DNA from 3 places in the Saccharothrix sp. NPDC042600 genome. Region 2 is predicted to be linked to each of the others. Evidence: riboswitches for the same ligand, from Rfam matches in the RefSeq annotation. Region 2 holds a riboswitch; each other region holds the start of a gene.

Region 1 (9,301 bases), on a different contig from region 2:
GCGGCGACCACCAGGCGGTTCACCACTCGATCCCCTTCTGGCCCTTCTGCCCCGCGTCCATCGGGTGCTTGACCTTGGTCATCTCCACCACCAGGTCGGCGGCGTCGACCAGGGCCTGCGGCGCGTACCGGCCGGTGATGACCACGTGCTGGTGGCCGGGCCGCTCGCGCAGCGCCGTGACCACCTCGTCCACGTCGATCCAGCCCCAGTGCAGCGGGTAGGTGAACTCGTCGAGCACGTAGAGGCCGTGCTGCTCGGTCGAGAGCCTCCGGGCGATCTCCCGCCAGCCCTCGCGCGCGGCGGCGGCGTGGTCCTCCTCGGTGCCCTGCTTGCGCGACCAGGACCAGCCCTCGCCCATCTTGTGCCACTCGACGGGCCCGCCCTCGCCGGTCTGCTCGTGCAACCGGCCCAGGGCGCGGAAGGCGTTCTCCTCGCCGACCTTCCACTTGGCCGACTTCACGAACTGGAAGACGCCGATCGACCAGCCCTGGTTCCACCCGCGCAGCGCGAGGCCGAAGGCGGCGGTGGACTTGCCCTTCATCTCCCCCGTGTGGAGGACGACCAGCGGTCGGTTGCGCCGCTGCCTGGTGGTGAGCCCGTCGGTGGGCACGACGGACGGCTGTCCCTGGGGCACTGCGGGCTCCTTTACGCGGCGCGTGCGGCGCGCACGACGCCGGCGACCTGGTCGGCGGACAGTTCTTCGAGGCGCAGGCACACCGCGTCCAGCGCCTGGGCGACGCGGGCGGCCAAGCCCAGCCGGACGTGGCCGGACTCGCAGTCCACGACCACGGCCGCCACCTCGTCGGCGGCCAGCAGGCCGGCGGCGCGCAGGGCGTCGCGCATCGGGTCGCCGCCGGTGCCCGTGGCGGTGGCGCGGCCGTCGGTGAGCAGGACCAGCAGCGGGCGGCGGCGCGGGTCGCGGACCCGTTCGGTCTGGAGCACCTTGCGCGCCCTCAGGAGCCCGTCCGCGAGGGGCGTCCGGCCGCCCGTGCGGAGCTGCCGCAGGCGGGCGGCGGCGGCGTCCACGGAGTTCGTCGGCGGGAGCGCGGTCTCGGCGCCGTTCCCGCGGAAGGTGATCACACCGACCTTGTCCCGCCGCTGGTAGGCGTCGCGCAGCAGCGAGATCACCGCGCCGCTGACCGCCGACATCCGCTGCCGGGCGGCCATCGAGCCGGACGCGTCGACCACGAACAGCACCAGGTTGCCCTCCTTGCCCTCGCGGACCGCCCGCCGCAGGTCGGCGCCGCGCAGCACCAGCCCGGGACCGCTGCGCCCGCGCGCGGCCTGGTGCGGCGCCGCCGCGCCCAGCGTGCCGACCAGGTGCAGCCCGCTGCCGTCCACAGTGGACGAACGGACGACCCGCCCGGTGCGAGCCCGTGCCCGCGACCTCTTGCCCGGCGCGCCTTCACCCACGCCCGGGACCTGGAGCAACCGCGTGCGGAACGACGGCGCCGGCGCGTGCGTGCGCTCGGCACCGGCACCGCGGCCGTCGGCGGCGGGCTGCTCGGGCGACGGGCCGCTCGCGTCGTCGGCCAGGTCGGGCGTGTCGCCGGGCAGACCACCGCCGTCCGGACCGTCGGGGTCGGGATCGGGGTCGGGTTCCGGTTCGGCGGCGTGCTCGGCACCCTGCTTCATCGCGTCTTCGAGCTGCTCTTCTTCGAGGCCGGGCTCGTCGAACGGGTCGCGGCGCTTGCGGTGCGGCAGCGCGAGCCGGACGGCGGCCTCGACGTCGGCCTCGGCGACCTCGTCCGCACCCCGCCAGGCGGCGTGGGCGACGGCGGTGCGCGCGACGACCAGGTCGGCCCGCATGCCGTCCACCTCGAAGGCCGCGCACACGGCGGCGATCCGGCGCAGCTCGGCGTCGGGCAGCACGACGGTGGACAGGCGGTCGCGGGCGGTGACGATCCGGGCGGCCAGCTCGGCGTCCTGCTCGGCCCACCGCGCGGCGAACCCGACCGGGTCGGCCTCGTACGCGAGGCGGCGGCGGATGACCTCGGTGCGGGTCGCGACGTCCCGGGCGGCCTTGACGGTGACGGTGAGGCCGAAGCGGTCCAGCAGCTGCGGGCGGAGTTCGCCCTCCTCGGGGTTCATCGTGCCGACCAGGAGGAAGGAGGCCGCGTGCGAGACGGAGACCCCTTCGCGCTCGACGTGGGCGCGGCCCATCGCGGCGGCGTCGAGCAGCAGGTCCACCAGGTGGTCGTGCAGGAGGTTGACCTCGTCCACGTAGAGAACGCCCCGGTGCGCGGCGGCGAGCAGCCCCGGCTGGTACGCGCGGACGCCCTCGGTCAACGCGCGTTCGAGGTCGAGGGACCCGATCAACCGGTCCTCGGTGGCCCCGACCGGGAGTTCGACCAACCGCGCCGGCCGCCGCTCGACACCACCGACACCACCGACCGCGCCGCCCGCGCCGACCGCGCCGCCCGAGACGCCCGGGACGCCCGAGACGCCCGGGACGCCCGAGACGCCCGGGACGCCCGGGACGCCCGAATTGTCGGTGGCGCGTGAGACGATCGAGACGGGGGCCGGAGGCCGCCCGTGCGGGCCGTCGGGGCACTCGGTCTCCACCGCCGGGTCGCACGCGAAGCGGCAGCCCGGCACCACGTCCAACTCCGGCAGCAGCGCCGCCAGCGCCCGGACCACGGTCGACTTCGCGGTCCCCTTCTCACCCCGCACCAGCACACCGCCGATCCCGGGGTGCACGGCGTTCAACAGCAGGGCCAAGCGGAGGTCGTCATGTCCGACGACGGCGGAAAAGGGGAAACGCGCGCCCATGCGGCGGTGTCCTTCCTCGGGTGTCCACGCCCGTGTCCGGTCGAGTGGTTCCGGGGGCCGAGTTCCTGACTCCCGGCGGAACTCCCCCGGTCACAGTGGCGGGACCGTGCCGGATTCGCACCGGCTTCCTCGCGCACCCCTACAGCGGAGGCATCGTCGCATCCCGGCCGGCGCCGACCAAGTCCCCGGTCAGCACGGCCCGCGCGAGCGCGATCACACCCAGCCGCACCTGCCCCACCGGCAGACCGACCCGGTGGACCAGGTGGTGGAGGTGTTCCCCGCGCAGGTTGGCCAGCAGCGCGTGCGCCAGGAAATCCGCGTCCTCGTACGGCCTGACCTGCGCGATCAACGCCGACAACCGGGCGTGCGTGAGGTCGAGGTTGGCGTCGCACCCGCTGCCCCGCGCCGACACCCGCTCCAACGCCCGGACCACCGGCAGGTTCGCCACCACGTGGTCGAACAGGGTGGCCACGAACGTGATCACCCTCTCGTCCGGCGGCCGGTCGGTGGCCGTCACGAGCACTTCGGACTCGGCCTTCCACGCTTCGGCGCTCTCCGCCACGACGGCCTGGATCAACCCCTCGCGGTCGCCGAACCGGCGGAACACCGTCCCCTTGCCGACGCCCGCCGCGACCGCCACGTCCTCCATGTTCACCTCGTCGAGCCCGCGTTCCCCGATCAGCCGCGACGCGGCGGCGAGGATCGCGGCCCGGTTGCGCGCGGCGTCGCGGCGTTCGGCCACGGGCACCTCCCACGACTTGACAGAACCGGACCGGCAGTCCGTATCGTAGCGAACAGCAAAGCGGACCGCCGGTCCGCTTCATCGAGGGGACGGCAGATGCGAGCGGTGCGGTTCAACGAGTTCGGCCCGGCGGACGTCCTGCGGGTCGTGGAGGTGCCCGACCCGGTGCCCGGCCCCGGCGAGGAACTCGTCCGCGTCACGGCGATCGGCGTGAACTACGGCGAGACGGTGATCCGCTCGGGCAAGGGCCGCAAGCTCTTCCCCTGGTACCCGGCGGCCCTCGACCCCACCGGTCAGCTCGGCAGCGAGGTCGTCGGCGTCACCGCGGACGGCCGCCGGATCATCGGCGTCCCGGCCGGTGACGGCTACGCCGAGCTGGCCGCCGTGCGCGACGGCGTCGAGGTGCCCGACCACGTCTCCGACCACGAGGCCCTCGCCCTGCTGCTCCAGGGCTCGACGGCGGTCCAGGCCGTCGAACGGGCCCGCGTCGCGCCGGGCGACCGGGTGCTGGTCGAGGCGGCCGGCGGCGGCGTCGGCGGTCTCCTGGTGCAGCTCGCCGCCCGCGCCGGGGCCACCGTGGTCGCCGCCGCGAGCAGCGCGGAGAAGCTGGCGCACGCCCGCGAGCTGGGCGCGCACGAGACCGTCGACTACAGCGCCGCGGGTTGGGCCGAGCGGGTCGGCGAGGTGGACGTGGTGTTCTCCTCCGTCGGCGGCCCGACCGCCCGGCAGTCGTTCGACCTGCTCCGCCCCGGCGCCGGCCGGCTGGTGGTGTTCGGCTTCGCCAGTGGCGAGCCGCTGGACGTGACCGCGTCGGACGTCTTCGCCAAGGGCGTCGCGCTGATCGGCCTGGGCAACCCGCTCACGCCGGACAACGTGCGCAAGGTGTTCGGGCTGGGCTTGCGGACGACCCTGGGCGAGGCGCTACCGCTGGCCGAGGCCGCCCGCGCCCACGAGGCCCTGGAGTCCCGCGCCACCACCGGCAAGCTGATCCTCGTCCCCTAGCTCGACGCGCACGCTCAGCGGCGCCCGGAACGACAGCAGCCCGAGCATCGGCGGCGGCTCCGCCGAGGCCAGGCGCAGGCGGGGGAACCGCGCGAAGGTCTCCCGCAGCACCACCTCCGCCTCCAGCCGGGCCAGGCCCGCGCCCAGGCAGAAGTGCCGGCCGAACCCGAACGCGAGGTGCTTGCGCGCGTTCGGCCGGGCCGGGCACAGCCGCTCCGGCTCGTCGAACACCTCCGGGTCGGACCCGGTGCCCGCGAGCATCAGCAGCAGCTGCGCGCCCTTCGGCACGGCCACGCCGGAGAGCGTCACGTCCCGCGCCGCCACCCGCCGCCACGTGTTGACCGGCGGGTCGCGGCGCAGCACCTCCTCGACGCACCGCTCAGCCATGCCGGGCTCGCCCAGCCGGTCCCAGAGGTCGCCGTGCCGCAGCACCGCGTCGAACACCGCGCACAGCAGCTGGGTCGTGGTCTCCTGGCCCGCGATCAGCAGGAAGTAGCAGAGCCCGGCGGCGTCGCGCACCGGCACCCCCGCGCGGCGCAGCGCGGCGAACAGGTCGTCGCCGGCGGGGTCGGCGGCCTTGATCCGCGCGGTGAGCCACTGGTGGAACTCGGCGGCGGGGCCGGCCAGCTCGTGCTGGCGCTCGACGGTCACGTCACCCCAGAACAGCTCCAGCGACGCCGTGCTCCACGCCTTGAGCTTGTCGACATCCACGTCCCGGATGCCCATGACCTCCAGCAGCACGATCGCCGGCAGGTCCCGCGCCAACGCGGGGTGCAGATCAACGGTTCCGCTCAATCCGCGAGGTCGCGTCGGTAGGCCGCGCCTGGTTTCGTGGCGATCACGCTTTTCGATCGACGCGAAACCAGGCGCGGCCTGCCGACTTTCCGGCGACCGAGCCGCCGTCTGCGGAGCAGCGGCAATCAAGCACCGCAAACGTTCGCGCGCCAGTTCGGCGATCCGGGGACGCATGGCGGCGACCCGCGAAGGTGTGAGGAAAGCGGCGACCAGCCTCCGCAGGCCCGTGTGCGTGTCGGTGCCGTTGTTGGCCAGGGTCGGCGGCAGGGAGAAGCCCGATCGGGCGAGGGTCCGCAGCACCGGCGACGGGATCGGCGTCACGGCCGTCAGCGCGTTGTCCGGGTGGAAGGTCCCCGGGTCCGCCAGCACCGCCTTGACGTCGGCGTACCGGCTGACCAGCCACAACCCGGTCCGCTCGTCGCGGTGGACCGGCGCGTCCACGCGCAGCGACCGCAGGTCGTCCCGCCCGAGCTGGAAGAGGTCCACGCGGGGACGGTAACCGTCGGATGCGACACTGCCGGCGTGAGTGTGAGCACAGGGGTGTCCGCGCCGGAGTCGGTGTTCGACTGGATCGACACGCGTGCCGAGGCGCGCGCGAAGGCGGGCCTGGCCCGTCGGGTGCGCCCGCGCCCGGCCGACTCGACCGACCTCGACCTCGCGTCCAACGACTACCTGGGCCTGGCCCGGGACAAGCGGGTCGCGGGCGCCGCCGCGGCGGCCTCGCTGCGCTGGGGCGCGGGCTCCACCGGCTCCCGCCTGGTCACCGGCTCCACCGAGCTGCACACCGAGCTGGAGTACGAGCTGGCCAACTTCTGCGGCACCCAGTCCGCGCTGGTGTTCTCCTCCGGCTACGCGGCCAACCTGGGCGTGCTCACCGCCCTGTCCGGCCCCGGCACGGCCATCGTCGCCGACCAGCACATCCACGCCTCGCTGATCGACGGGACCCGGCTGTCCAAGGCGGACGTCGTCGTCGCGGGCCACTGCGACGTGCCGAAGGTCGCGCACGCCCTGGCCACCCGCGGCAAGCGGCGCGCGCTGGTGGTGACCGACTCGGTCTTCTCCGTCGACGGCGACCTGGCCCCGCTGGCCGAGCTGGCCGCGACCTGCCGGGAGCACGGGTCGGCACTGGTCGTGGACGACGCGCACGGCCTGGGGGTGGTCGGCGACGGCGGGCGGGGCGCGGTGCACGCGGCCGGCCTGGCGAAAGCACCCGATGTGGTGACGACGGTGACGCTGTCCAAGTCGCTCGGCGCCATGGGCGGCGCGGTGCTCGGGCCCAGCCGGGTGATCAAGCACCTGGTGGACACCGCGCGCACGTTCATCTTCGACACCGGTCTGGCGCCCAGCAGCGCCGCCGCCGCCCTGGCCGCGCTGAAGGTGCTGCGCGAGGAGCCGGACCGGCCCGCGCGCGCCCTGGACGTGGCGCAGGACCTGGCGTTCCGCTTGAAGGACAAGGGGTTCCGGGTCAGCTCGCCGACCGCCGCCGTGGTGTCGGTGCAGGCGCCGTCGCCGGAGGCGGCCGTCGCGTGGGCCGAGGGGTGCCGGGCGCAGGGCGTCCTGGTCGGCTGCTTCCGGCCGCCGTCGGTGCCCGACCAGGTCTCGCGCATCCGGCTGACCGCCCGCGCCGACCTCACCGAGGCCGACGTCGAGCGCGCGGTGCGGGTGATCAGCGAGACCGGCGCATCCGCAGGTGCGGTATCCCGTCCTCGATGAACTCCGCGCCCTCGGGCCGGAACCCGAACGAGGCGTAGAAGTCGGCGACGTAGGTCTGGGCGTCCAGCACGCACTCGGTGGTCCCGACCTCGACCAGCGCCGCCTCCACCAGCCGCCGGCTGAACCCGAGGCCGCGCGCGGCGCGGGCCGTGCAGACCCGGCCGATGCGGTAGGTGCCGCCCGGCTCCTCCAGCAGCCTCAGGTAGGCCTGCGGCACGCCGTCGACCTCCAGCCAGAAGTGCCGGGTGGCGGGTTCGAGGTCACGACCGTCGAGGTCGGCGTACACGCAGTTCTGCTCGACCACGAACACGTCGTTGCGCAGCTTGAGCAGGTGGTAGACCTCCGCCGCGGTCAGGTCGGCGGACCACTTGCGGCGCAGGGTGGCCGGGAACGGTTGCGAACGCACCCCGGATTGGTACCACAGTCTCAGATCCGGTCGAGGTACCGGCTCACCCTGGTGTAGGCGCCGGGCAGCCCGGCCCGCGCGCACCCCTTGCCGTAGGAGACGATCCCGACCAGCGCGCCGCGCACGGTCATCGGCCCGCCGGAGTCGCCCTCGCAGGCGTCCTTGCCGCCCTCGGGGTAGCCGGCGCACAGCATCGTGTCGGCCCGGAAGCCCTCCAACGCCCTCGCGCACGTCTGGTCGCTCAGCACCGGCAGGTCCACCTCGCGCAGCGTGGCGCTGGGCGGGGCCAACTCGGCGGTGCGGCCCCACCCGTACACGGTGGCCACGTCGCCCGGCCCGGCCTCGCCCAGCGGGACCGGCCGGTACGGCAGCCGCTGGACCAGGGTGAGCGTGGCGATGTCGTCGCCCTGGGCCGCGGTCTCGAAGTCCGGGTGCCGCCACACCGAGGCCACCCGCACCTCCCGCCCCTCGGAGCCGTCCAGGTCGCGCCGGCCCGCGACCACCCGCAGGTCGCCCACCAGCCGCTCCCGGGTGCCCAGGGCCGACCGCTCGACCGTGCAGTGCGCGGCGGTGAGCACCTTGTCCGGCGCGATCAACGCGCCCCCGCAGAAGAACTGCCCGTACCGGTCGTACAGCGCGACCACCCACGGCTGGTCGGCGGCCTCCCGCCCGCCCACGACAGCGGCGGCCGGCGTGGCGACGAGGACGAGCACGGCGAAGACCAGCGCAGTGATCCGCATGGAGCACCCCTCTACGACAGGTGGCCGAATGCGCACTGACAGTAGCGGCCCGGCTCGCCGGGTATCAAATCCGGAAAATTTGTTGTTAGGATCCCGTAGAGCCGAAGATTCCACGGCGCGTGAGGCAGATCACGCGCATCTGTCCGGCCGTTGAGGGAGGGGAAACATGCACCTGGACTTCACCCAGCTACCGGCGTTCCTGATCGCGTGCGCGGTGGTCGTGCTGACGCCGGGCGTGGACGCCTTCCTCCTGCTCCGGACGTCCCTGCGCGCCGGGACGAAGGCCGGCCTGTGGGCGCTGGCCGGCATCCACACCGCCGCCGCCGTGCAGGTGCTGCTGGTGATCTCCGGCCTCGGCGTGGTGATCGCGCAGTACCCGCCGGTGCTCACCGCGCTGCGCTGGATCGGCGCGGCCTACCTGCTCTACCTGGCGGTGACCATCGCGCGCAGCCTCATCCGCCGGGTGGGCGTCGAGGACGACGGCGAGGTCGCGTCGGTCCGCCCGTTCCGCCAGGGGTTCCTGACCAACATCACCAACCCGAAGATGCTGCTGTTCTCGCTGGCCTTCCTGCCCCAGTTCATCGGGACGGGCAGCCCGACGGCGCAGCTCGCGCTGCTGGCGGTGGTCTTCCTGGGCCTGGCGGCGCTGTGGGAGCTGCTCATCGTGCTGGCGGCGAGCCGGATGGCGACCCGGTTGGGCCGCCCCGGCGTGACCACGGCGCTGGACGCGGTGTGCGCGGCGGTCTTCTTCGCGATGTCGGTCGGCCTGGTCGTCTGATCAGTCGGTCACGTAGAACTTGACCCGCGTGTACATGCCCGGCTTGCCCGGCCTCGCGCAACCCTCGCCCCACGAGACGAGGCCGGCGAGCTTGCCGTTCACGACCAACGGACCGCCCGAGTCGCCCTGGCACGAGTCCTTGCCGCCCCCCGGGAAGCCGGCGCAGAACATCGTGAGCTTGTCGTACTGCTTGTACGCCTTCTTGCAGTCCATGTTGGACAAGATCGGCACGTCCACCTCGCGCAGGTCGTCACTGGACTGGCCACCCTCGGTGGTGCGACCCCACCCGAGCACGGTGCCCAGCGTGCCGGGCCGGTAGAGGACGTCCGCCGCCTCGGGCAGCTCGACCGGCC
Region 2 (9,301 bases):
GGCCCCTTCCGGCAACCACGCCCGGCTCAGCACGTGCCGCGCCGCCAGGCCGCACTCGCCGACCTCCAGCCACGAGCCGTCGACCAGCACGTCGATCTGCCGCCCGGCCGTGGTGTACGGGTGCTCGGCGGGCACCGTCCGGTAGCGCATCCCGGGCAGCGCGGCACCGATCACGACCTCGATCAACTCGTCCAGGTCCGCCCGGCGCCGGGAGATCCGCCACAGGTCGAGCTGGTGCGGCGTCCCCGAGTGGACGCGGTCGACGGTGTCGCGCCGGAACACCATCCCCACGCACGCCAGCACGACGTCGTCCCACTCTTGGGTGCCCAGCACCCGCAAAGCCGGCGGGACCATCGCGGACGTGTGGCTGCGCAGCATCCGGCCGGGCGTGGTGTAGCGGGTGTAACGAGCGTCACGAGTGATGGCGTCGGGCGGGTAGCCCAGGTTCTCGTAGTTGTCCTCGACCGCCACCTCCGGGTTCTCCCGGATCAGGCGCACCTCGGGCCCGTCGAGGGCGGCGAGGACCTGGTCGAGCAGCACTTGCATGGCGTGCGGCCCCTGGGCGGGGTCGCTGAGGTCGCGAGGCATCGCGGAAGTCCTTTGCGAAGTGGGCCGGCGGTGGAGAGGGACACATCCCCCGGGCCGGTCCGCCACCTCGGGACCGCGTCAGCGCACGCCCCGGATGGCCGGGTCTCCCGGCCGGGGGCGGCTAAATCGACGCGTCACGTTTTCGACCATAGCGTGCTCGTGCCGCATGATGCACCCATGTTGTCGAGCAAGGGCGAGGACTTCCGCGCGTTCTGGACCGAGCGCCACCTGTGCACGTTGACCACCGTGCGGTCCGACGGAACACCGCACGTGGTGCCGGTCGGCGTCACGCTGGACGTGGAATCGGCGACAGCACGGGTGATCGCCTCGCGCGGCTCGCACAAGGTGCGCCAGGTGCTCGCCGCGGGACCGGAAGGCGCGCGGGTCGCGGTGTGCCAAGTGGACGGTGCGCGATGGTCGACGTTGGAGGGCCGCGCGGTGGTCCGGCAGTCGCCCGAAGAGGTCGCCGACGCCGAACAGCGCTACGCGCAGCGCTACCGCCGGCCCCGCCCGAACCCCGAACGGGTCGTGATCGAGATCGCCGTCACGCGCGTGCTGGGCACCGTGTGATGGTGACGGTCGTGGGCATCGGCGCCGACGGCTGGGACGGGCTGTCCCCGGCCGCCCGGGAGGAGGTCTCCGCCGCCGAGGTCGTCATGGGCAGCGCCCGCCAGCTCGACCTGGTGCCCGGCGCGTTCGAACGGGTGGTCTGGCCGTCACCGCTGGTGCCCGCGCTGCCGGGGCTGCTCGACGCCCACGCCGGCCGCCGGGTGTGCGTGCTGGCCAGCGGCGACCCGATGTTCCACGGCATCGGCACCACCCTGGTCCGGCTGCTGGGCGCGGACGCGGTCCGGGTGGTGCCGCACCCGTCGTCGGTGTCGCTGGCGTGCGCCCGGCTGGGGTGGGCGCTGGACGCGGTGGACGTGGTGAGCCTGGTCGGCAAGCCCGTGTCCCTGCTCGTGCCGTTCCTGCACCCCGGGCGGCGCGTGCTGGTGCTGGGCGGGTCGCCGCCGGAGGTCGCCGCGGTGGCCGGGGACGCGCGGCTGACCGTGCTGGAGCAGCTGGGCGGGCCGGGCGAGCGCGTCCACCACGACCTGGCCGCCGCCGACCCGCTGCACGTGCTGGCCGTCGAGTGCGGACCGGGCGGGTACTCGCTGGTCCCCGGCCTGCCCGACGACGCCTACGAGCACGACGGGCAGCTGACCAAGCGCGAGGTGCGCGCGGTGTCGCTGGCGCTGCTCGGACCGCGCCCCGGCGAGCTGCTGTGGGACGTGGGCGCGGGGTCGGGCAGCATCGCCGTCGAGTGGTGCCGCACGCACCCGTCGTGCCGGGCCATCGCGGTCGAACGCTCGCCGGAACGGGCGGCGCGGATCACCCGCAACGCGCAGACCCTGGGCGTTCCCGCCGTCCGGGTCGTGGTGGGCGCGAGCCCGCAGGCGCTGGACCTGCCCACGCCGGACGCCGTGTTCATCGGCGGCGGGCTGACCGCCCCCGGTGTCGTGGAACGCTGCTGGGACGCCCTGCGGCCGGGCGGGCGGCTGGTGGCCAACGCCGTCACCGTGGAGTCCGAGGCCGTGCTCGCCCGCTGGCACGGCGAGCTGGGCGGCTCGCTCACCCGGCTGTCGGTCAGCCGGGACACCCGCGTCGGCGGTTTCACCGGCTGGCGCCCGCACATGCCCGTGACCACGTGGGCCGTGACGAAGGAGAACGCGTGACCGTCCACTTCATCGGCGCCGGACCGGGCGCGGCGGACCTGCTGACCCTGCGCGCGGCGCGGCTGCTGGAGTCGTCCCCCGTGTGCCTGTACGCGGGGGCGTTGGTGCCGGTCGAGGTGCTGTCGCACTGCCCGCCGGACGCGCGCCTGGTGGACACCGCGAACCTCGACCTGGACCAGATCACCGCCGAGCTGTCCGCCGCGCACGCCGCGGGGCACGACGTGGCGCGCCTGCACTCCGGCGACCCGTCGGTGTACTCGGCGATGGCCGAGCAGATGCGCCGCCTCGACGCCCTGGGCATCCCCTACGACGTCACCCCCGGCGTCCCGGCCTTCGCGGCGGCGGCCGCCACCCTCAAGCGCGAGCTGACCGTGCCGGGCGTGGGCCAGACCGTGATCCTGACCCGGACTTCCGCGCGGGCCACGCCCATGCCGCCGGGGGAGGACCTGGCCACGCTGGGCCGGTCCCGCGCCACGCTGGTGCTGCACCTGGCCGTGCAGCGGGTGGACGAGGTGGTGGCCGAGCTGCTGCCGTCCTACGGCCCGGACTGCCCGGCGGCCGTCGTCGCCTACGCCAGCCGTGACGACGAGGTCGTGCTGCGCGGCACCCTGTCCACGATCGGCGCGCTGGTCCACGAGGCCGGCATCAAGCGCACCGCGGTGATCATCGTCGGGGACGTGCTGGCCGCCGAGGGCTTCACCGACAGCCACCTGTACTCCGTGGACCGATGCCGGAGCTAGGCGCGGCCGACGATCGTGCCCCCGCGGTCGATGACGATCACGTCGACCGCGACCGGCGCGCCCTTCAGGACGTCCTCGGCGGTGCGCTGGGCCCGTTGGGCGACCAGGTCGCCGAACGGGACGCCGGCCTCCTGGCACAGGTGCAGCGCGCCCAGGGCGGTGTTGGCCGTGCGGACCCGCTCGGCCAAGTCCGGGTCGTCGACGAGGGACGCCAGGAAGTCGTGGTTGACCTGCGAACGGCCCGAGTGCAGGTCGAGGTGGCCGTCCGCGAGCTTGGACAGCTTGCCGATGCCGCCCGCGATGGTCAGCCGCGGCACGGGGTGGCGCTTGAGGTACTTCAGCACCGCGCCCGCGAAGTCGCCCATGTCGAGCAGGGCGTCCTCGGGCAGCCCGTGCACGGCGGCGGCGACCTTCTCCGACGTGCTGCCGGTGCACCCGGCGACGTGGGTGTACCCGGCGGCGCGGGCCACGTCGATGCCGCGCCGGATGCTGTCGATCCACGCCGAGCACGAGTACGGCACGACGATGCCCGTGGTGCCCAGGATGGACAGCCCGCCGAGGATGCCCAGGCGCGGGTTCCAGGTCTTCTTGGCCAGCTCCTCGCCGTGCTCGACGGAGATCTCCACCACGACGTCCCCGGTGCCGCCGTGCGCGCGGGCGACGCGTTCGACGTGCTCGCGCATCATCTGCCGGGGCACGGGGTTGATGGCCGGCTCGCCGACCGGCAGCGGCAGGCCGGGCTTGGTGACCGTGCCGACGCCCGGCCCGGCCTCGAACGTGACGCCCGTGCCGGGCGCGCCGTGGCGGACCGTCGAGCGGATGAGCGCGCCGTGGGTGACGTCCGGGTCGTCGCCGGCGTCCTTCACGACGGCGGCGGACGCGTGGTCGGCCGCGAGTTCCTCCCGGGCCAGCGCGAAGGCCGGGGTCTGGCCCTTGGGCAGCAGGATCTCCACCGGGTCGGGGAACTCGCCGGTGAGCAGCGCCGTGTAGGCGGCGGTGGTGGCGGCCGTGGCGCAGGCCCCGGTCGTCCACCCGTAGCGCAGGTTCACGGGGTCAGGATGCAACAGCCATGAGAACGGTGTTGGTGCTGGGTGGCACCGCCGAGGGCCGCGCCCTCGCCGGTGCGCTGGTGGGCGGCGTTCGGGTGGTGTCGTCGCTGGCCGGGCGGGTGAGCGCGCCCCGGTTGCCGGTCGGCGAGGTGCGGATCGGGGGGTTCGGCGGGGTGGCCGGGCTGGTCGGGTACCTGCGGGCCGAGGGGGTGTCGGCGGTCGTGGACGCCACGCACCCGTTCGCCGGGGGGATCACCGCCAACGCCGCCGAGGCGTGCCGGGTGGCCGGGGTGCCGTTGCTGGTGTTGCGCCGACCCGGGTGGGAGGCGGTCGCCGGGGACGACTGGACCCGGGTGGACTCGCTGGCCGAGGCGGCGGCGGCGGTGGGGGAGCGCCGGGCGTTCATCACCACCGGGCGGCAGGGGCTCGCGGCGTTCCGCGGCGGGGTCGCTCGGACGGTGGACCCGCCCGAGCCGCCCGTTCCCGGCGTGACCGTCCTGCTCGACCGCGGCCCGTACACCGTGGCCGGCGAGGTGGCCCTGATGCGGGAACACCGCATCGAGGTGCTCGTGACCAAGGACAGCGGCGGCCCGATGACCGCCGCGAAGCTCACCGCGGCCCGGGAGCTGGGCATCCCCGTCATCGTGGTCCGGCGACCGCCCCTGCCCGACGGGGTCGAGGTGGTCGGGACGGTCGCCGAAGCCGTCGAGTGGGTCAGCCGGGGTAGCGGCGCGGGGTGAACACGGTCCCCCGGGCCGACACGCGAGTCTGCGACGAGCCGACCAGCAGCAGGCACCGCATGTCCACGGTGGCCGGGTCGAGGTCGGCCAGGCGGACCACCCGGACCTCCTCCTCCGGCCCGCCGACGTCGCGGCCCACCACGACCGGCGTGTCCGGCGAGCGGTGCTCCAGCAGCAGGTCGCGGGCGCGTTCGACCTGCCACGTGCGGCTGCGCGAGGCCGGGTTGTAGATCGCCAGCACCAGGTCGGCGGCTGCCGCCGCGGCCAGGCGGGACGCGATGACGTCCCACGGCTTGAGGCGGTCGGACAGGGAGACCACGGCGTAGTCGTGGCCCAGCGGGGCCCCGGCGCGGCTGGCGACGGCGTGCGCGGCGGTCATGCCGGGCAGCACCCGGACCGGCACGTCGGCGAACTGCTCCTCCGCCGCCACCTCCAGCACGGCGCTGGCCATCGCGAACACCCCGGGGTCACCGGAGGACACCACGGCCACCCGCCGGCCCCGCTTGGCCAGGTCCAACGCGAACGCCGCCCGCTCGGACTCGACCTTGTTGTCCGAGGCGTGCTTGCGCTGGCGGGGGCCGGCGGACACGCGGTTGAGGTAGGTGACGTACCCGACCAGGTCATCGGCCGACGCGAGGGCCTGACGCGCTTCGGGGGTGAGCCACTCGGGGCCCGCCGGCCCCAAACCCACCACGACCACCTCGCCCCGCACCGAGCCGCCGCCCGCCGAGCCGCCGCCCGCCGAGCCGCCGGCCGCCGAGCCGTCCGCCGCGGAGCCGCCGTCCGCCGCCGAGCCGTCCGCCGCCGAGCCGTCCGCAGCGGCGCTGCTCTCGGCATGGTCGGCCGGTGCGGGGGCTTTGCTCGGCAGGAGGGCCAGCGAGAAGTACGGCACCCCGTCCGCGTCCACTTCGGACAGTGGCGCGGTGCGCTGCTTGCCGGTCGTCGCCCGTTCGACGTACCAGGCCTCGGCCAGCCGCCCCGACCGCTCCAACGCCTCCCGCACCCGCGGGAACGTCCGCCCCAGCTTCATGATCGCCACCGGGTCGCCGGTCGCCAGGTGCGCCGCCAACGCGTCCGCGGGCAGCGTCCCCGGCAGCACGGTCAGCACCTCGTCCCGCTCCACCAACGGCTTCCCGATCACCGCCGCCCCGGCCGACACCGACGTCACCCCGGGCACGACCTCCGCCGGGTACCGGTGCGCCAACCGCTTGTGCAGGTGCATGTACGAGCCGTAGAAGAACGGGTCGCCCGCCGCCAGCACCACAACGGTCCGCCCCGCGTCCAGGTGCGCCGCCAACCGCGCCGCGCACTCCTCGTAGAACGCGTCGATCTCGCCCTGGTAGTCGTCGGTGTCCTCGGTCGTGACCGGGTACACCAGCTGCTCCTCGATCTGACCCTCGCGCAGGTAGCGGGCGGCGATGTTCCGGGCCACGCTGCGGCCGTGCCGCGCGCTGTGGAACACCACCACGTCGGCCTCGCCGATCAGCCGCGCCGCCTTGACGGTCACCAGCTCCGGGTCGCCCGGCCCCACTCCGACCCCGTACAGCCTGCCCGTCATTCTTCCTCGCTCGCGATCGCGTTGACGGCCGCCGCGGTCATGGCGCTGCCGCCCCGACGCCCGCGCACGACCAGGTACTCCAGGCCAAGGTCGTTGGCCGCCAACGCGTCCTTCGACTCCGCCGCGCCGATGAACCCGACCGGCACGCCCAGCACGGCGGCGGGCCTCGGCGCGCCCGCGGCCACCATGTCCAGCAGGTGGAACAACGCCGTCGGCGCGTTGCCGATGGCCACCACCGCGCCCTCCAGGCGCTCACCCCACAGCTCCAGCGCCGCCGCGCTGCGCGTGTTGCCCATCTTCGCGGCCAACTCCGGCACCCGCGGGTCGGACAACGTGCACAGCACCTCGTTGTCCGTGGGCAACCGCTTGCGCGTCACGCCCGCCGCCACCATCTGCGCGTCGCACAGGATCGGCGCGCCCGCCAACAGCGCCGCCCGCGCGGCAGCCACCACACCGGGGGAGTAGGCGATGTCCCCGACCAGGTCGACCATGCCGCAGGCGTGGATCATCCGCACCGCGACCCGCGCCACGTCCGCCGGCAGCCCGGCCAGGTCCGCCTCGGCGCGGATGGTCGCGAACGACTGGCGGTAGATCTCCGCGCCGTCCTTGATGTAGCTGGTCACCTGATCTCCTCGTACCCGTCGCCGGTCGCGACGTACTCCACCACGTCCCCCGCCGGCCGTCCGCACCGCCGCGCGCAGCCCGACCAGTGCACCCGGCCCGCGTGCGGCGTGCCGATCCACGCCGTGACGTCCGCCCGCACGTCCGACAGCGACTTCGCGCACCCCGGCCGCCCGGTGCACGCGCTCACCCCGTGCCACGGCGAGTCCGGCGAGGTGAACAGCCCCGTGGTGTCCGTCCCGACCGGCACCACCAGGCTGCGCCAGGGCGTGATCCGCACCGGCACGCCGGCCGGCAGCCGCGCGTCCAACCGACCCAGCGGCACACCCGCCACGACGACGTCGCCGTGCACCCCGGGTGCGACCGGAGTCACAGTCGGGACAAGCCTTTCGGCGACCGGCTCGCCCAGGGCGTCCGTGATCTTCCGCACACCGGAGTCCACTTCGGACAGCCGCCAGGCGCTGCCGCGGATCTCCCGGAACAGCCGGGAAGCCGCCACCACGGCCGCCACTGGATCGGTCACGCGCAGCCCGGAATCGGTTCCGGCCAGGAACAACGCGTCACCCACCAGGCCGATGTCACCGCCCAGCCCGCTCACGCCTGCACCCACCGTGACCAGGAACCGCCCCGGCAGGTCGGCCAGCTCCGGCACCGCGCACAGCGCGCGGTCGATCTCGTCGACCAACCCCTGGTTGTCCTCCAGCGGCGCGGCGATGATGTTGCGCATCCGCTCGTGGGTCCGCGAGGGCAGGAGGCCGATGTCGGCCAGGAGCGCTCCCAGGACGTGTTCGGCACCCGGTCGCAAGCCCCTGATCTGCACGTTCGCCCGCGAGGTCAGTTCCAGCGACCCGTCGCCCAGCTCCAGCGCGGCCCCGCGCAGGGCGTCGAACTGAGCCGCCGACAGGGTCCCGCCGGGCACCCGGACGCGCGCCAGACCGCCGTCGGCCGCCTGGTGCACGTCGACGGCGCCGGGGCACGCGTCGGGTCGTTCACGCTCCTGGGGCATGGGCTGGATGCTAACGCCCGTTAGGGTTGTCCCCGAACGGCGAAGCAACAGGAGGAAGCCGGTGCGAGTCCGGCGCGGTCCCGCCACTGTGACCGGGTGCGAGCCCGGGAGTCAGGAACTCCGCCCGCCGTCCCCTACGACCTGGGGCGAGGACCCCCGAGGGATGGAGCCCGCACGTGATCCTGCTGCTGTCGACCTCCGACACCGACCTGCTGTCCGCTCGCGCGAGCGGCGCGGACTACCGGCTGGGCAACCCCGCCCGGCTCACCGTGGACGACCTGCCCGCCCTGGTCGAGGGCGTGGACCTGGTGGTCGTGCGCATCCTCGGCGGTCGCCGGATGTGGGAGGAGGGCCTGGACTGGCTGCTGGCCGGCCCGCGCCCGGTCGTGGTGCTCGGCGGTGAGCAGAACCCGGACGCGCCGCTGATGGAGCTGTCCACCGTGCCCGGTGGGGTGTGCGCGGAGGCGCACGCGTACCTGGCGCACGGCGGTCCGGCGAACCTGGCCGAGCTGTTCAAGTTCCTGAGTGACACGGTCCTGCTGACCGGCTACGGCTTCACCCCGCCCGTCGCCGCGCCCTCCTGGGGCGTGCTGGAGCGGCCTGCGGCCCCCGCTTCGATTGTCCCACCGGGGTCTGACAATTCGGCGGTTCCGTCGGGGTCCGACAATTCGGCGGAGTCCGACAGCGGGGATCGGCGTCCGGTGGTGGCGGTGTTGTACTACCGGGCGCACCACGTGGCCGGGAACACCGCGTTCGTGCACGTCCTGTGCGACGCGATCGAGGCCAAGGGCGGCCGGGCGCTGCCGATCTACTGCGCGTCCCTGCGCACCGCCGAGCCCGAGCTGCTCGCCGAACTCGGCAAGGCCGACGCGCTGGTGGTGACCGTGCTCGCGGCCGGCGGCACCAAGCCCGCCACCGCCTCCGCCGGTGGCGACGACGACGCGTGGGACGTGGGCGCGCTGGCGGCGCTGGACATCCCGATCCTGCAAGGCCTGTGCCTGACCTCCAGTCGCGCCGCGTGGGACGAGAACGACGACGGGCTGTCCCCTTTGGACACCGCCACGCAGGTCGCCATCCCCGAGTTCGACGGCCGGATCATCACCGTCCCCTTCTCCTTCAAGGAGATCGACGAGGACGGCCTGACCGTCTACGTGGCCGACCCCGAGCGCGCGCTGCGCGTGGCGGGCATCGCCGTGCGGCACGGCAGGCTGCGGCACATCCCCAACGCCGACAAGAAGATCGTCGTCATGCTGGCGGCCTACCCGACCAAGCACTCCCGCATCG
Region 3 (9,301 bases), on a different contig from region 2:
CCGTACCGGGCGGGCGAGGTGGGCGCGGTGGTCGCGGGCGGCACCATGCAGGCGCCGGGTGCGGCGGGCGGGTGCGGCGTCGCGCCGGACATGCTGGCGTCGCTGCTGTTCGGCCCGCACGGGTTGCGCGGCCTGACCGCACGCCAGCCGGACGTCTACCCGGGCCCGAACGCGGACCTGATGCAGACCCTGTTCCCGCCGGTCCGCTCCGACCTCATGACGTTCTACATGCCCTGACCGGCACGCGGTCCCCTGACCGGGGCCGGTCAGGTGCCGTAGCCGGCGAACTCGACGCCCAACGCCACGCCCGCCAACGCGAGCAGCACGCCCGCGCAGGTCAGGGCGCGCCGGTAACCGGTGTCGCCCAACCGGCGACGGCCGCGCGCGACCAGGACCGCGATGACCGCCTTGCCGCCGATCAGCATCAGGTAGAAGCCGACCAGCAGGGCCACCGCCGCGCCCGCCGACGCCCGCCACGTGGTGATCGTCAGCGGTCCGAGGGCGGTGGCCCAGGCGACCCACGGGTGCGGGCTGAGGAGGTTCACCAGCACGGCCCGGCGCAGGGCGTCACCGCCGGCCTCGCCGGAAGCGTCGAGGGTGGCGGTCCGGGCCTCGCGCACCGTCCGCACCCCGCTCCACACCACGAACACCGCGCCCACGACCCCGAGCACGCCCAACGCCCGCGCCGGGAGGCGGTCCAGCACGAGGACGGTCACGCCGACCACCACCGCGTCCGAGAGCAGGGGCGCGCAGGCCGCCAACGCGCCCGCCCGCCATCCCGACCGCAGCGCCGACGTCACGACCAGCACCAACAACGGACCGGGGCTGATGCTCGCCGCCAAGCCGAAGGTGAGTCCGAGCCCCAGTGCGTCCACGGGCGGCAGACTAGGACACGTGTCCGACTACGCCGCCGTGCTCTCCACCCTGCGCCAGGTCCGCGGTCTCAGCCCGTTCTTCGCCCTGGACCTGGGCCGTCCCGGTGACGACTGGCTCCCCGGCGCGGACCTGCTCGACGGCCCCGCGCTCCCCCGCACCCTCGACGCCATCGCCGAGCGCTACCGGACGGGCGAGCGGCGGGTAGCGGCCTCGCTGTTCTTCCTGAGCTACACCGCGCGCCTGCTCTGCCCGACCGCCGCCGCCCACGCCGTCGAGGGAGTCGCGCCCGACATCCGCCCCGGCAACCTGTGGTGGCACTACGGCCCGGACGGGCTGCGGGTGCGGATCGATCGAGCCGACCCGGGCTTGGGCATCGCGGAGTCGCTGGAACCGGTGGTCGAGGCGGTGCGGGCGATCGTGCCGGTGGCACGCGGACTGCTGTGGGGCAACGCGGCCTCCTCGATCGCCGGCGCGCTGAAGACGGTCGCCCGCAGCGGCACAGCACCGGCGGAACACTGCGTGGCGGTAGGCGAACACCTGCTCTCCGAACCACCGCTCAAGGGCACGGGCGACTTCATCCCGTTCCCGGGCGAGGTGGCCTTCCGCCGCCGAAGCTGCTGCCTGTACTACCGCCTGGACGGCGGCGGCACCTGCGGCGACTGCCCCCTCCCCACCCGCTGAGCGCGACGCACGCGGCCCACCCGGCGCGCGGCGGGCTGTGGTGTGGGCGGCCCACTCGGCGAACGCGGCCCACCCGGCGAACGCGGCCCACCCGGCGCGCGCGGCTCACCGGGCGCAAGCGGCCCACCCGCGAACTGCCAACTCACCCGGCCGACCAGCGCCGCCCGACCAGCGCCCCTTCCGCCCGCCCCAAGCCGCGAGCGGTCCGTTGTCGTCTTCCCGAGCGCCGGGTCTAGCCGCTGTGGCGCACCGCGCGTTGCGGACGTGAGGTGAATGACAACTCGTCTGGTCGGTTGTGCCGGGGCGGAGTGGACCTTTACGGTTCCAGCGCCGCAGTGGACGGGAAGCCGGTGGGAATCCGGCGCGGTCCTCGCCACTGTGACCGGGGAGCCAACCCGCCGAGAACGTCACTGGTCGCACGGTGCGGCTGGGAAGACGCGGGGACGGTGTCGATCCGGGAGTCAGGAGACCGGCTGCGGCACGAGTTGTTGTTGACCTTCCACGAGGTATGGAGGAGGCCGTCATGACGAGCCCCGCGCACCACCTTCCCCTTCCCATCCCCCGGTGGGCCTACGCCGTCGCGCTGGTCGCGCTGATGGTGACCTGGCTCGTCCTCCAGGAGAACGGCATCGCGCTCGGCCACGCCGCCGAGTCGCTGCACGAGTTCTTCCACGACGGGCGCCACGCGCTCGGCGTCCCGTGCCACTAGGCGCCCGACCGATGACCACGTACAAGGGCGTGCTGCTGCGCGGGATCGGCGCGGGCGGCATCGCCGGACTCCTGGCGGGACTCGTCGGGCTCGTCGTCGTGGAGGTGCCCATCCGGGCGGCGTTGGCCGTCGAGGAGGCGCGTGCCGCCGCGGAACCCGCGGCGGAAGCGGGACACGACCACGGTGAGCTGTTCGGCCGTGGCACCCAGATGGTCGGCGGCGTGCTGGCCGCGGTGATCGTCGGCTTGGCGGTCGGCGCGCTGTTCGCCACCGCCTACGCGGGCGCGCGCCGCTGGTTCGTCCACCGCCCGCCGTTCACCCGGAGCGTCACCCTGGCCGCGGCGGCGTTCGGCGCGGCGGCCCTGTTGCCCGCGGTGAAGTACCCGGCCAACCCGCCGGCGGTGGGCAACCCGGACACGGTGGACTACCGGACGGTGCTCTACCTGGGCGTCATCGCGGCCGGCCTGGCGGTGGTCTACGGGGCGAGCTTCCTGGCGTCCCGCCTGACCCACCTGGCCACCCCGGTCCGCTCGACGGTGGTCGCCCTGGCGGCGATCGCCGGCGTCGTGGTGGTGCTGCTGGCCTTCCCCGCGCCGCCGGACGCGATCCCGGCGGACATGCCCAGCGACGTCCTGTGGGACTTCCGCCTCGCGTCACTGGCGGAGACGGCCACGCTGTGGCTGGGCCTGGGCGTGGTGTTCGGCCTGCTGATCGACCCGTCGGTCCGCGGGGCCACGGCCAAGTCCCCGGCCCTGGCGGCCTGAGCGCGACGGTTCCGGGCGGGCGCGGGATGCCGCGCCCGCCCGGAGTCGGAACGGTCAGACCCGGCCCGGCAACGAGGCCAGCACATCCAGGTCCACGCCCACCAGGGAGTCACGGAAGACCCGCCGCTCCCCCGCCGGCACGGGCACGTCGCACGGCACGACCAGGACCGTGCAGCCCGCCGCCACGGCGGAAGCGACACCGGTCGGCGAGTCCTCGATCGCCACGCAACGCCCAGCGTCTACACCGAGCATGCGTGCTGCCTTCAGGTACGGGTCGGGCAAGGGCTTGTTGCGGCCCTCCACCTCGTCGCCGCACACGGTCACGTCGAACAGCTCGCGGCCGATCGTGTCCAGCGCGACCTCGGTCAAGCCGCGTTCCGTGGACGTCACCAGCGCCATCGGCACGCCGGAAGCACGCACCGCGCGCAAAGCGTCCTGGGCGCCCGGCCGCCACGGCAGACCGGCCCGGAACAGCTCCTCGGTGCGCCGCAGGATCCACGCCGCGCCGTCGGCCGTCTCCTCCGGCGTCGGCACCACGCCGACCTCGGCGAACAGCAACGCCATGGTCGTCGGCACGTTGGACCCGACCATCGCCTGCCGGGTGGCCAACGACAACGACCCGCCCAGCTTCTCGGCGAACTCGTAGAGCGGGACGTCCCACAGCTTCTCCGAGTCCAGCAGGGTGCCGTCCATGTCCCACAGCACGGCCTCGACGGTCATGCCGCCCCTCTCCACAGGTACGCCTTCACGCGTTGAAGTACTTCGCCTCGGGGTGGTGCGCCACGAACGCGTCGGTCGACTGCTCCGGGTGCAGTTGCAGCTCCTCGGACAGCTCGACCCCGATCCGCCCCGGTTCCAGCAGGTCCACGACCTTGACCCGGTCCTCCATGTTCGGGCACGCGCCGTAGCCCAGCGAGTAGCGGGCGCCGCGGTAGCCGAGCTTGAAGAACTCCTCCACGTCCGCCGGGTCCTCCGCCGCGACCGACCCGCCGTCGGGCCAGCGCAGCTCCTCGCGGATGCGGCGGTGCCAGTACTCGGCCAGCGCCTCGGTCAGCTGGACGCCCAGGCCGTGCACCTCCAGGTACTCGCGGTAGGAGTCCTTGGCGAACAACTCGCCCGCGTAGTCGGCGATCGGCTGACCCATCGTGACCAGGTGGAACGCGATCACGTCCACCTCGCCCGCCGACCGGGGCCGCCAGAAGTCGGCCAGGCACAGCCGCCGGTCGCGCTTCTGGCGCGGGAACGTGAACCGGGTGCGTTCCGGGGCGTCGAGCGACGGCTCGGTCAGCACCACCACGTCGTCGCCCTCCGACACGCACGGGAAGTAGCCGTAGACGACGGCCGCGTGCGCCAGCACGCCCTCGGTGGCCAGCCGGTCCAGCCAGTAGCGCAGGCGCGGCCGGCCCTCGGTCTCCACCAGTTCCTCGTAGGTGGGGCCGCCGCCGCGCGCGCCGCGCAGGCCCCACTGCCCCATGAACGTGGCCCGCTCGTCCAGCATCGCCGAGTACTCCGCGACCGGCACGCCCTTGACCACCCGCGTGCCCCAGAACGGCGGCGTCGGGATCGGCACGTCCACCGCCACGTCCGACCGCCCGGACGGCGGCGGCTCCTCGGGCGCGGCGGCCTTGCGTTCGGCGGCGATGCGCAGCGACCGCTCGCGCCGGGCCTTGCGCTCCGCGGCCTTCCGCTCCGCCTCCGGGTCCACCGGCGGGGCCTCGCCGCGCTTGGCGGCCATGATCGCGTCCATCAGCCGCAGGCCCTCGAACGCGTCACGCGCGTAGCGGACCTCGCCCAGGTACGTCTCGGTCAGGTCGTTCTCGACGTAGGCCCTGGTCAGGGCCGCGCCGCCGAGCAGGACCGGCCACCGCGCGGCGACACCGCGCGAGTTCATCTCCTCCAGGTTCTCCTTCATGACCACCGTGGACTTGACCAGCAGGCCGGACATGCCGATGGCGTCGGCGCGGTGCTCCTCGGCGGCCTCCAGGATCGCGTTGATCGGCTGCTTGATGCCGATGTTCACGACCTCGTAGCCGTTGTTGGACAGGATGATGTCCACCAGGTTCTTGCCGATGTCGTGCACGTCGCCCTTGACCGTGGCCAGCACGATCCGGCCCTTGCCGCCGTCGTCCGAGCGCTCCATGTGCGGTTCGAGGTGGGCCACGGCCGCCTTCATGACCTCGGCGGACTGCAAGACGAACGGCAACTGCATCTGCCCCGAGCCGAACAGCTCGCCCACGGTCTTCATGCCCGACAACAGGGTGTCGTTGATGATCTGCAACGCCGGGCGCTCGCGCAGCGCGGCGTCGAGGTCGGCTTCCAGGCCGTTGCGCTCGCCGTCGACGATGCGCCGCTCCAGCCGCGCGAACAGCGGCAGCGCGGCCAGTTCCTCGGCCCGCGACGCCTTGGACGAGGACGTGCTGACGCCCTCGAACAGCTCCATGAGCCGCTGCAACGGGTCGTAGCCCGCACGCCTGCGGTCGTAGACCAGGTCCAGCGCCACCGCGCGCTGCTCGTCGGGGATGCGCGCCATCGGCACGATCTTGGAGGCGTGCACGATCGCCGTGTCCAGCCCGGCCTGCACGCACTCGTGCAGGAACACCGAGTTCAGCACCTGCCGCGCGGCCGGGTTCAGGCCGAAGGACACGTTCGAGATGCCCAGCGTGGTCTGCACGTCCGGGTAGCGGCGCTTGAGCTCGCGGATCGCGTTGATGGTCTCCAGGCCGTCCCGACGCACCTCCTCCTGGCCGGTGGAGATGGGGAAGGTCAGGCAGTCGATGATGATGTCGCTGGTCCGCACGCCCCAGTCGCGGGTCAGCTCCTCGATGAGCCGGACCGCGACGCGCACCTTCCACTCGGCGGTGCGGGCCTGGCCCTCCTCGTCGATGCACAGCCCGACGACCGCCGCGCCGTGCTCGGCGACCAGCCGCATGATGCGCTGGAACCGGGAGTCCGGGCCGTCGCCGTCCTCGTAGTTGACGGAGTTGACCGCGCACCGCCCGCCCAGGCACTCCAGGCCGGCCTGGAGCACCTCGGGTTCGGTCGAGTCGAGCATGATCGGCAACGTCGAGGCCGTGGCCAGGCGGGAGGCCAGCGCGCGCATGTCCGCCGCGCCGTCGCGGCCCACGTAGTCGACGTTCAGGTCGAGCAGGTGGGCGCCGTCGCGGGTCTGGTCGCGGGCGATCTCGACGCAGTCTTCGAACCGGTCGGCCAGCATGGCCTCGCGGAACGCCTTGGACCCGTTGGCGTTGGTGCGCTCGCCGATCATCAGCACGGAGGCGTCCTGGCGGAACGGCACCGCCTGGTACAGCGACGACACGCCCGGCTCGGGACGCGGGCGGCGCGCGGCGGGACCCAGGTCGCGCACGGCGGCCACGACCTGGCGGACGTGCTCGGTGGTGGTGCCGCAGCAGCCGCCGACCAGCCGCACGCCGAACTCGGTCACGAACCCGGACAGCGCGGCGGCCAACTCCTCGGGCGTCAACGGGTACACCGCGCCGCGCGGGCCGAGTTCGGGCAGGCCGGCGTTGGGCATCACCGACAGCGGGACGCGGGCGTGCTTGGCCAGCTGCCGCAGGTGCTCGCTCATCTCGGCCGGGCCGGTGGCGCAGTTCAGGCCGATCAGGTCGATGCCCAGCGGTTCCAGGGCGGTGAGGGCCGCGCCGATCTCGGAGCCGAGCAGCATCGTGCCGGTGGTCTCGACGGTGACCTGCGCGATGATCGGGACGGTGACGCCCTCGGCGGCCATCGCCCGTTTCGCGCCGATGATCGCGGCCTTGGTCTGGAGCAGGTCCTGGGACGTCTCGACGATCACCACGTCGGTGCCGCCGGCCAGCAGTCCCCGCACCTGCTCGACGTAGGCGTCACGCAGCGTGGCGAACGGGGCGTGGCCGAGGGTGGGCAGCTTGGTGCCGGGGCCGACCGAGCCCAGGACGAACCGCGGCCGGCCGGGTTCGGCGAACTCGTCGGCCGCCTCGCGGGCCAACCGCGCGCCCGCGCGGGACAGTTCGAAGATCCGGTCCTGGATGCCGTACTCGGCGAGGTTGGCCAGGTTCGCGCCGAACGTGTTGGTCTCCACCGCGTCCGCGCCGGCCTCCAGGTAGCCCCGGTGGACCTGCCGCACGACGTCCGGCCGGGTCACGTTCAAGATCTCGTTGCACCCGTCGTGACCTGCGAAGTCGTCCAGGGTGAGGTCGACGGCCTGGAGCATCGTGCCCATCGCGCCGTCCGCCACGACCACGCGGTCGGCCAAGGCGTCCAGGAAAGGCGACGAGACACGATCGGGCATGGGCCAAGCCTACGGCGTGGGTGCGCGCCGGTGGTCGTAGGCTGACCCGGTGACCGATCCGGACCAGGCCGCCAAGACCCCCTTCGACCCCACGAAACCGCTCACCAACCCGATCATGGTGGCGGCGTTCGAGGGGTGGAACGACGCTGGAGACGCTGCCAGCACGGCGATCGAGCACCTCCAACTGACCTGGGACGCGCAACCGCTCGCGGAGATCGATCCGGACGACTACTACGACTTCCAGGTGACGAGGCCCACGGTCCGCATGGTGGACGGTGTCACCCGAAGGGTTGAATTCCCGACCACCCGGCTGACGGTGTGCCGCCCGCCGGGGTCGTCCACCGACGTGGTGCTGGTGCACGGCATCGAGCCGAACATGCGGTGGCGGAAGTTCGCCGGCGAACTGCTGGGCCACATCGAGGACCTGGGCATCACCACCGTGGTGACCCTCGGCGCGCTGCTCATGGACACCCCGCACACCCGCCCGGTGCCCGTGACCGGCACCGCCTACGACGCCGCCGCGGCGGCCAAGTACGGGCTGGAGCGGTCGCGGTACGAGGGCCCGACCGGGATCGTCGGCGTCTTCCAGGACCTGTGCGTGCAGGCGGGCGTGCCGGCGATCTCGTTCTGGGCGGCGGTGCCGCACTACGTCTCCCAGCCGCCGTCGCCCAAGGCCACCCTGGCGCTGCTGCACCGGGTGGAGGAGGTGCTGGACGTCGAGGTGCCGCTGGGCGCGCTGCCCGAGCAGGCGGAGGAGTGGGAGCGCACGGTCAGCGAGATGGCCGACGAGGACGAGGACGTGCGCAACTACGTCCGGGCGCTGGAGGAACGCGGGGACGCGGAGATCCAGATCACCGAGGCGAGCGGCGACGCGATCGCGGCCGAGTTCGAGCGGTACCTGCGGCGGCGCGGACGCGGACCGGGGCGCGGGCCGACCGGGCTCTGAGGACCCGCGTCGGGTCGGGCGGACGCGCCCGACCCGCGCCGGCGCGCCCCGCTCAAGTGTCTGATGAGGACGTTCGGGGCACCCCGGGCCGGTGACCTCGGGGGTTGGTGTGAACAGGCGGCTGGCGGTCGGCGGGTTGTACGCCGGCGGGTTCCTCGGACCGTTCGGCGGCGCGATGACCTCCTCCGTGCTCCCCGAGATCGGCGCCGACTTCGGCGTCTCCGCCGGGACCGCCGCCGCCACCCTCACCGGCTACCTCCTCCCCTTCGCCGCCTTCATGCTGGTCTCCGGGACCCTCGGCGAACGCTGGGGCGCCCGCCGCACGGTCCGCGCCGCCTACGTCGTCTACACCGCCGCGTCGGTCCTCTGCGCGATCTCGTGGACCTTCCCGCTGCTGCTCACCGCACGCGCGGTGCAAGGGGCGGCGAACGCGTTCACCACGCCGCTCCTCCTCGCCACGATCGCCGCCGTCACGCCCCGGCAACGCCTCGGTCGCGCGCTGGGCGTCTTCGCCTCCATGCAGGCCGCCGGGCAGACGTCCGCGCCGCTCGTCGGCGGGCTGGCCGCCGAAGCCTCCTGGCGGTGGGCGTTCGTCGGGGCCGCCGTGGTGGCGGGGGCGTTGACGGTCGCCGGGTTGCCGGCCGACCCGCCGCGTCAGGACAAGCCCCGGCTGCGCGAGGCGTGGCGGCCCGAGGTGCTCCGGCTCGCCGCGGTCGGGCTCGTGGGCTGGGGGTGCCTGGGTGGGCTGTCGTTCCTGGTCGCGCTCCGGCTCGGGGACGACTTCGGGCTCGGCTCCGGGGCGCGCGGGCTGGTGCTGACCGGGTTCGGCGTGGTCGCGATCGTCAACGCGCGGCTCACCGGGTGGTTGATCGACCACGTCGGCGCGCGGCGGTGCGTGCTGCTCGGGGCGCTCGCCGGCGCGGCGCTGGTGGCGTCGGTGGGTGTGCTGCCGAGCCTGGTCGCGGTCGGGCTGCTGTGGGCGTTGGCGGGCGCGTTCAGCCAACAGGTGATCGTCGGGCTGAACGCGCTCGTCCTGCGGG

Evidence for each region. A riboswitch is a leader RNA that binds a small molecule or an ion and turns the genes downstream of it on or off. The one in region 2 is predicted to bind cobalamin.
Region 1: linked by a shared signal. The riboswitch ahead of AB0A74_RS14115 (magnesium chelatase subunit D family protein) and the one ahead of cobN (cobaltochelatase subunit CobN) in region 2 are both predicted to bind cobalamin.
Region 3: linked by a shared signal. The riboswitch ahead of AB0A74_RS17515 (CbtB-domain containing protein) and the one ahead of cobN (cobaltochelatase subunit CobN) in region 2 are both predicted to bind cobalamin.

The regions. Positions count from the first base shown of each region.
Region 1 covers NZ_JBEZBW010000016.1:92,361-101,661, reverse strand. Annotated here, with positions in the region: gene AB0A74_RS14125 (cobyrinate a,c-diamide synthase) at 1-23, opposite strand, end outside; gene cobO (cob(I)yrinic acid a,c-diamide adenosyltransferase) at 20-634, opposite strand; gene AB0A74_RS14115 (magnesium chelatase subunit D family protein) at 646-2,772, opposite strand; cobalamin riboswitch at 2,811-2,942, opposite strand; gene AB0A74_RS14110 (TetR/AcrR family transcriptional regulator) at 2,912-3,514, opposite strand; gene AB0A74_RS14105 (zinc-binding dehydrogenase) at 3,611-4,516, shown strand; gene AB0A74_RS14100 (cytochrome P450) at 4,436-5,797, opposite strand; gene AB0A74_RS14095 (8-amino-7-oxononanoate synthase) at 5,834-7,024, shown strand; gene AB0A74_RS14090 (GNAT family N-acetyltransferase) at 6,978-7,430, opposite strand; gene AB0A74_RS14085 (serine protease) at 7,451-8,170, opposite strand; gene AB0A74_RS14080 (LysE family translocator) at 8,337-8,948, shown strand; gene AB0A74_RS14075 (serine protease) at 8,949-9,301, opposite strand, start outside.
Region 2 covers NZ_JBEZBW010000012.1:94,063-103,363, reverse strand. Annotated here, with positions in the region: gene AB0A74_RS11600 (hypothetical protein) at 1-588, opposite strand, end outside; gene AB0A74_RS11595 (TIGR03618 family F420-dependent PPOX class oxidoreductase) at 766-1,158, shown strand; gene cbiE (precorrin-6y C5,15-methyltransferase (decarboxylating) subunit CbiE) at 1,158-2,303, shown strand; gene cobM (precorrin-4 C(11)-methyltransferase) at 2,300-3,043, shown strand; gene AB0A74_RS11580 (cobalt-precorrin-5B (C(1))-methyltransferase) at 3,040-4,086, opposite strand; gene AB0A74_RS11575 (cobalt-precorrin-6A reductase) at 4,113-4,832, shown strand; gene AB0A74_RS11570 (precorrin-2 C(20)-methyltransferase) at 4,807-6,390, opposite strand; gene AB0A74_RS11565 (precorrin-8X methylmutase) at 6,387-7,013, opposite strand; gene AB0A74_RS11560 (hypothetical protein) at 7,010-8,017, opposite strand; cobalamin riboswitch at 8,024-8,160, shown strand; gene cobN (cobaltochelatase subunit CobN) at 8,194-9,301, shown strand, end outside.
Region 3 covers NZ_JBEZBW010000024.1:30,084-39,384, reverse strand. Annotated here, with positions in the region: gene AB0A74_RS17530 (GNAT family N-acetyltransferase) at 1-237, shown strand, start outside; gene AB0A74_RS17525 (LysE family transporter) at 267-875, opposite strand; gene AB0A74_RS17520 ((2Fe-2S)-binding protein) at 895-1,557, shown strand; cobalamin riboswitch at 1,866-2,050, shown strand; gene AB0A74_RS17515 (CbtB-domain containing protein) at 2,081-2,266, shown strand; gene AB0A74_RS17510 (CbtA family protein) at 2,278-3,030, shown strand; gene AB0A74_RS17505 (HAD family phosphatase) at 3,085-3,750, opposite strand; gene metH (methionine synthase) at 3,776-7,315, opposite strand; gene AB0A74_RS17495 (PAC2 family protein) at 7,431-8,261, shown strand; gene AB0A74_RS17490 (MFS transporter) at 8,371-9,301, shown strand, end outside.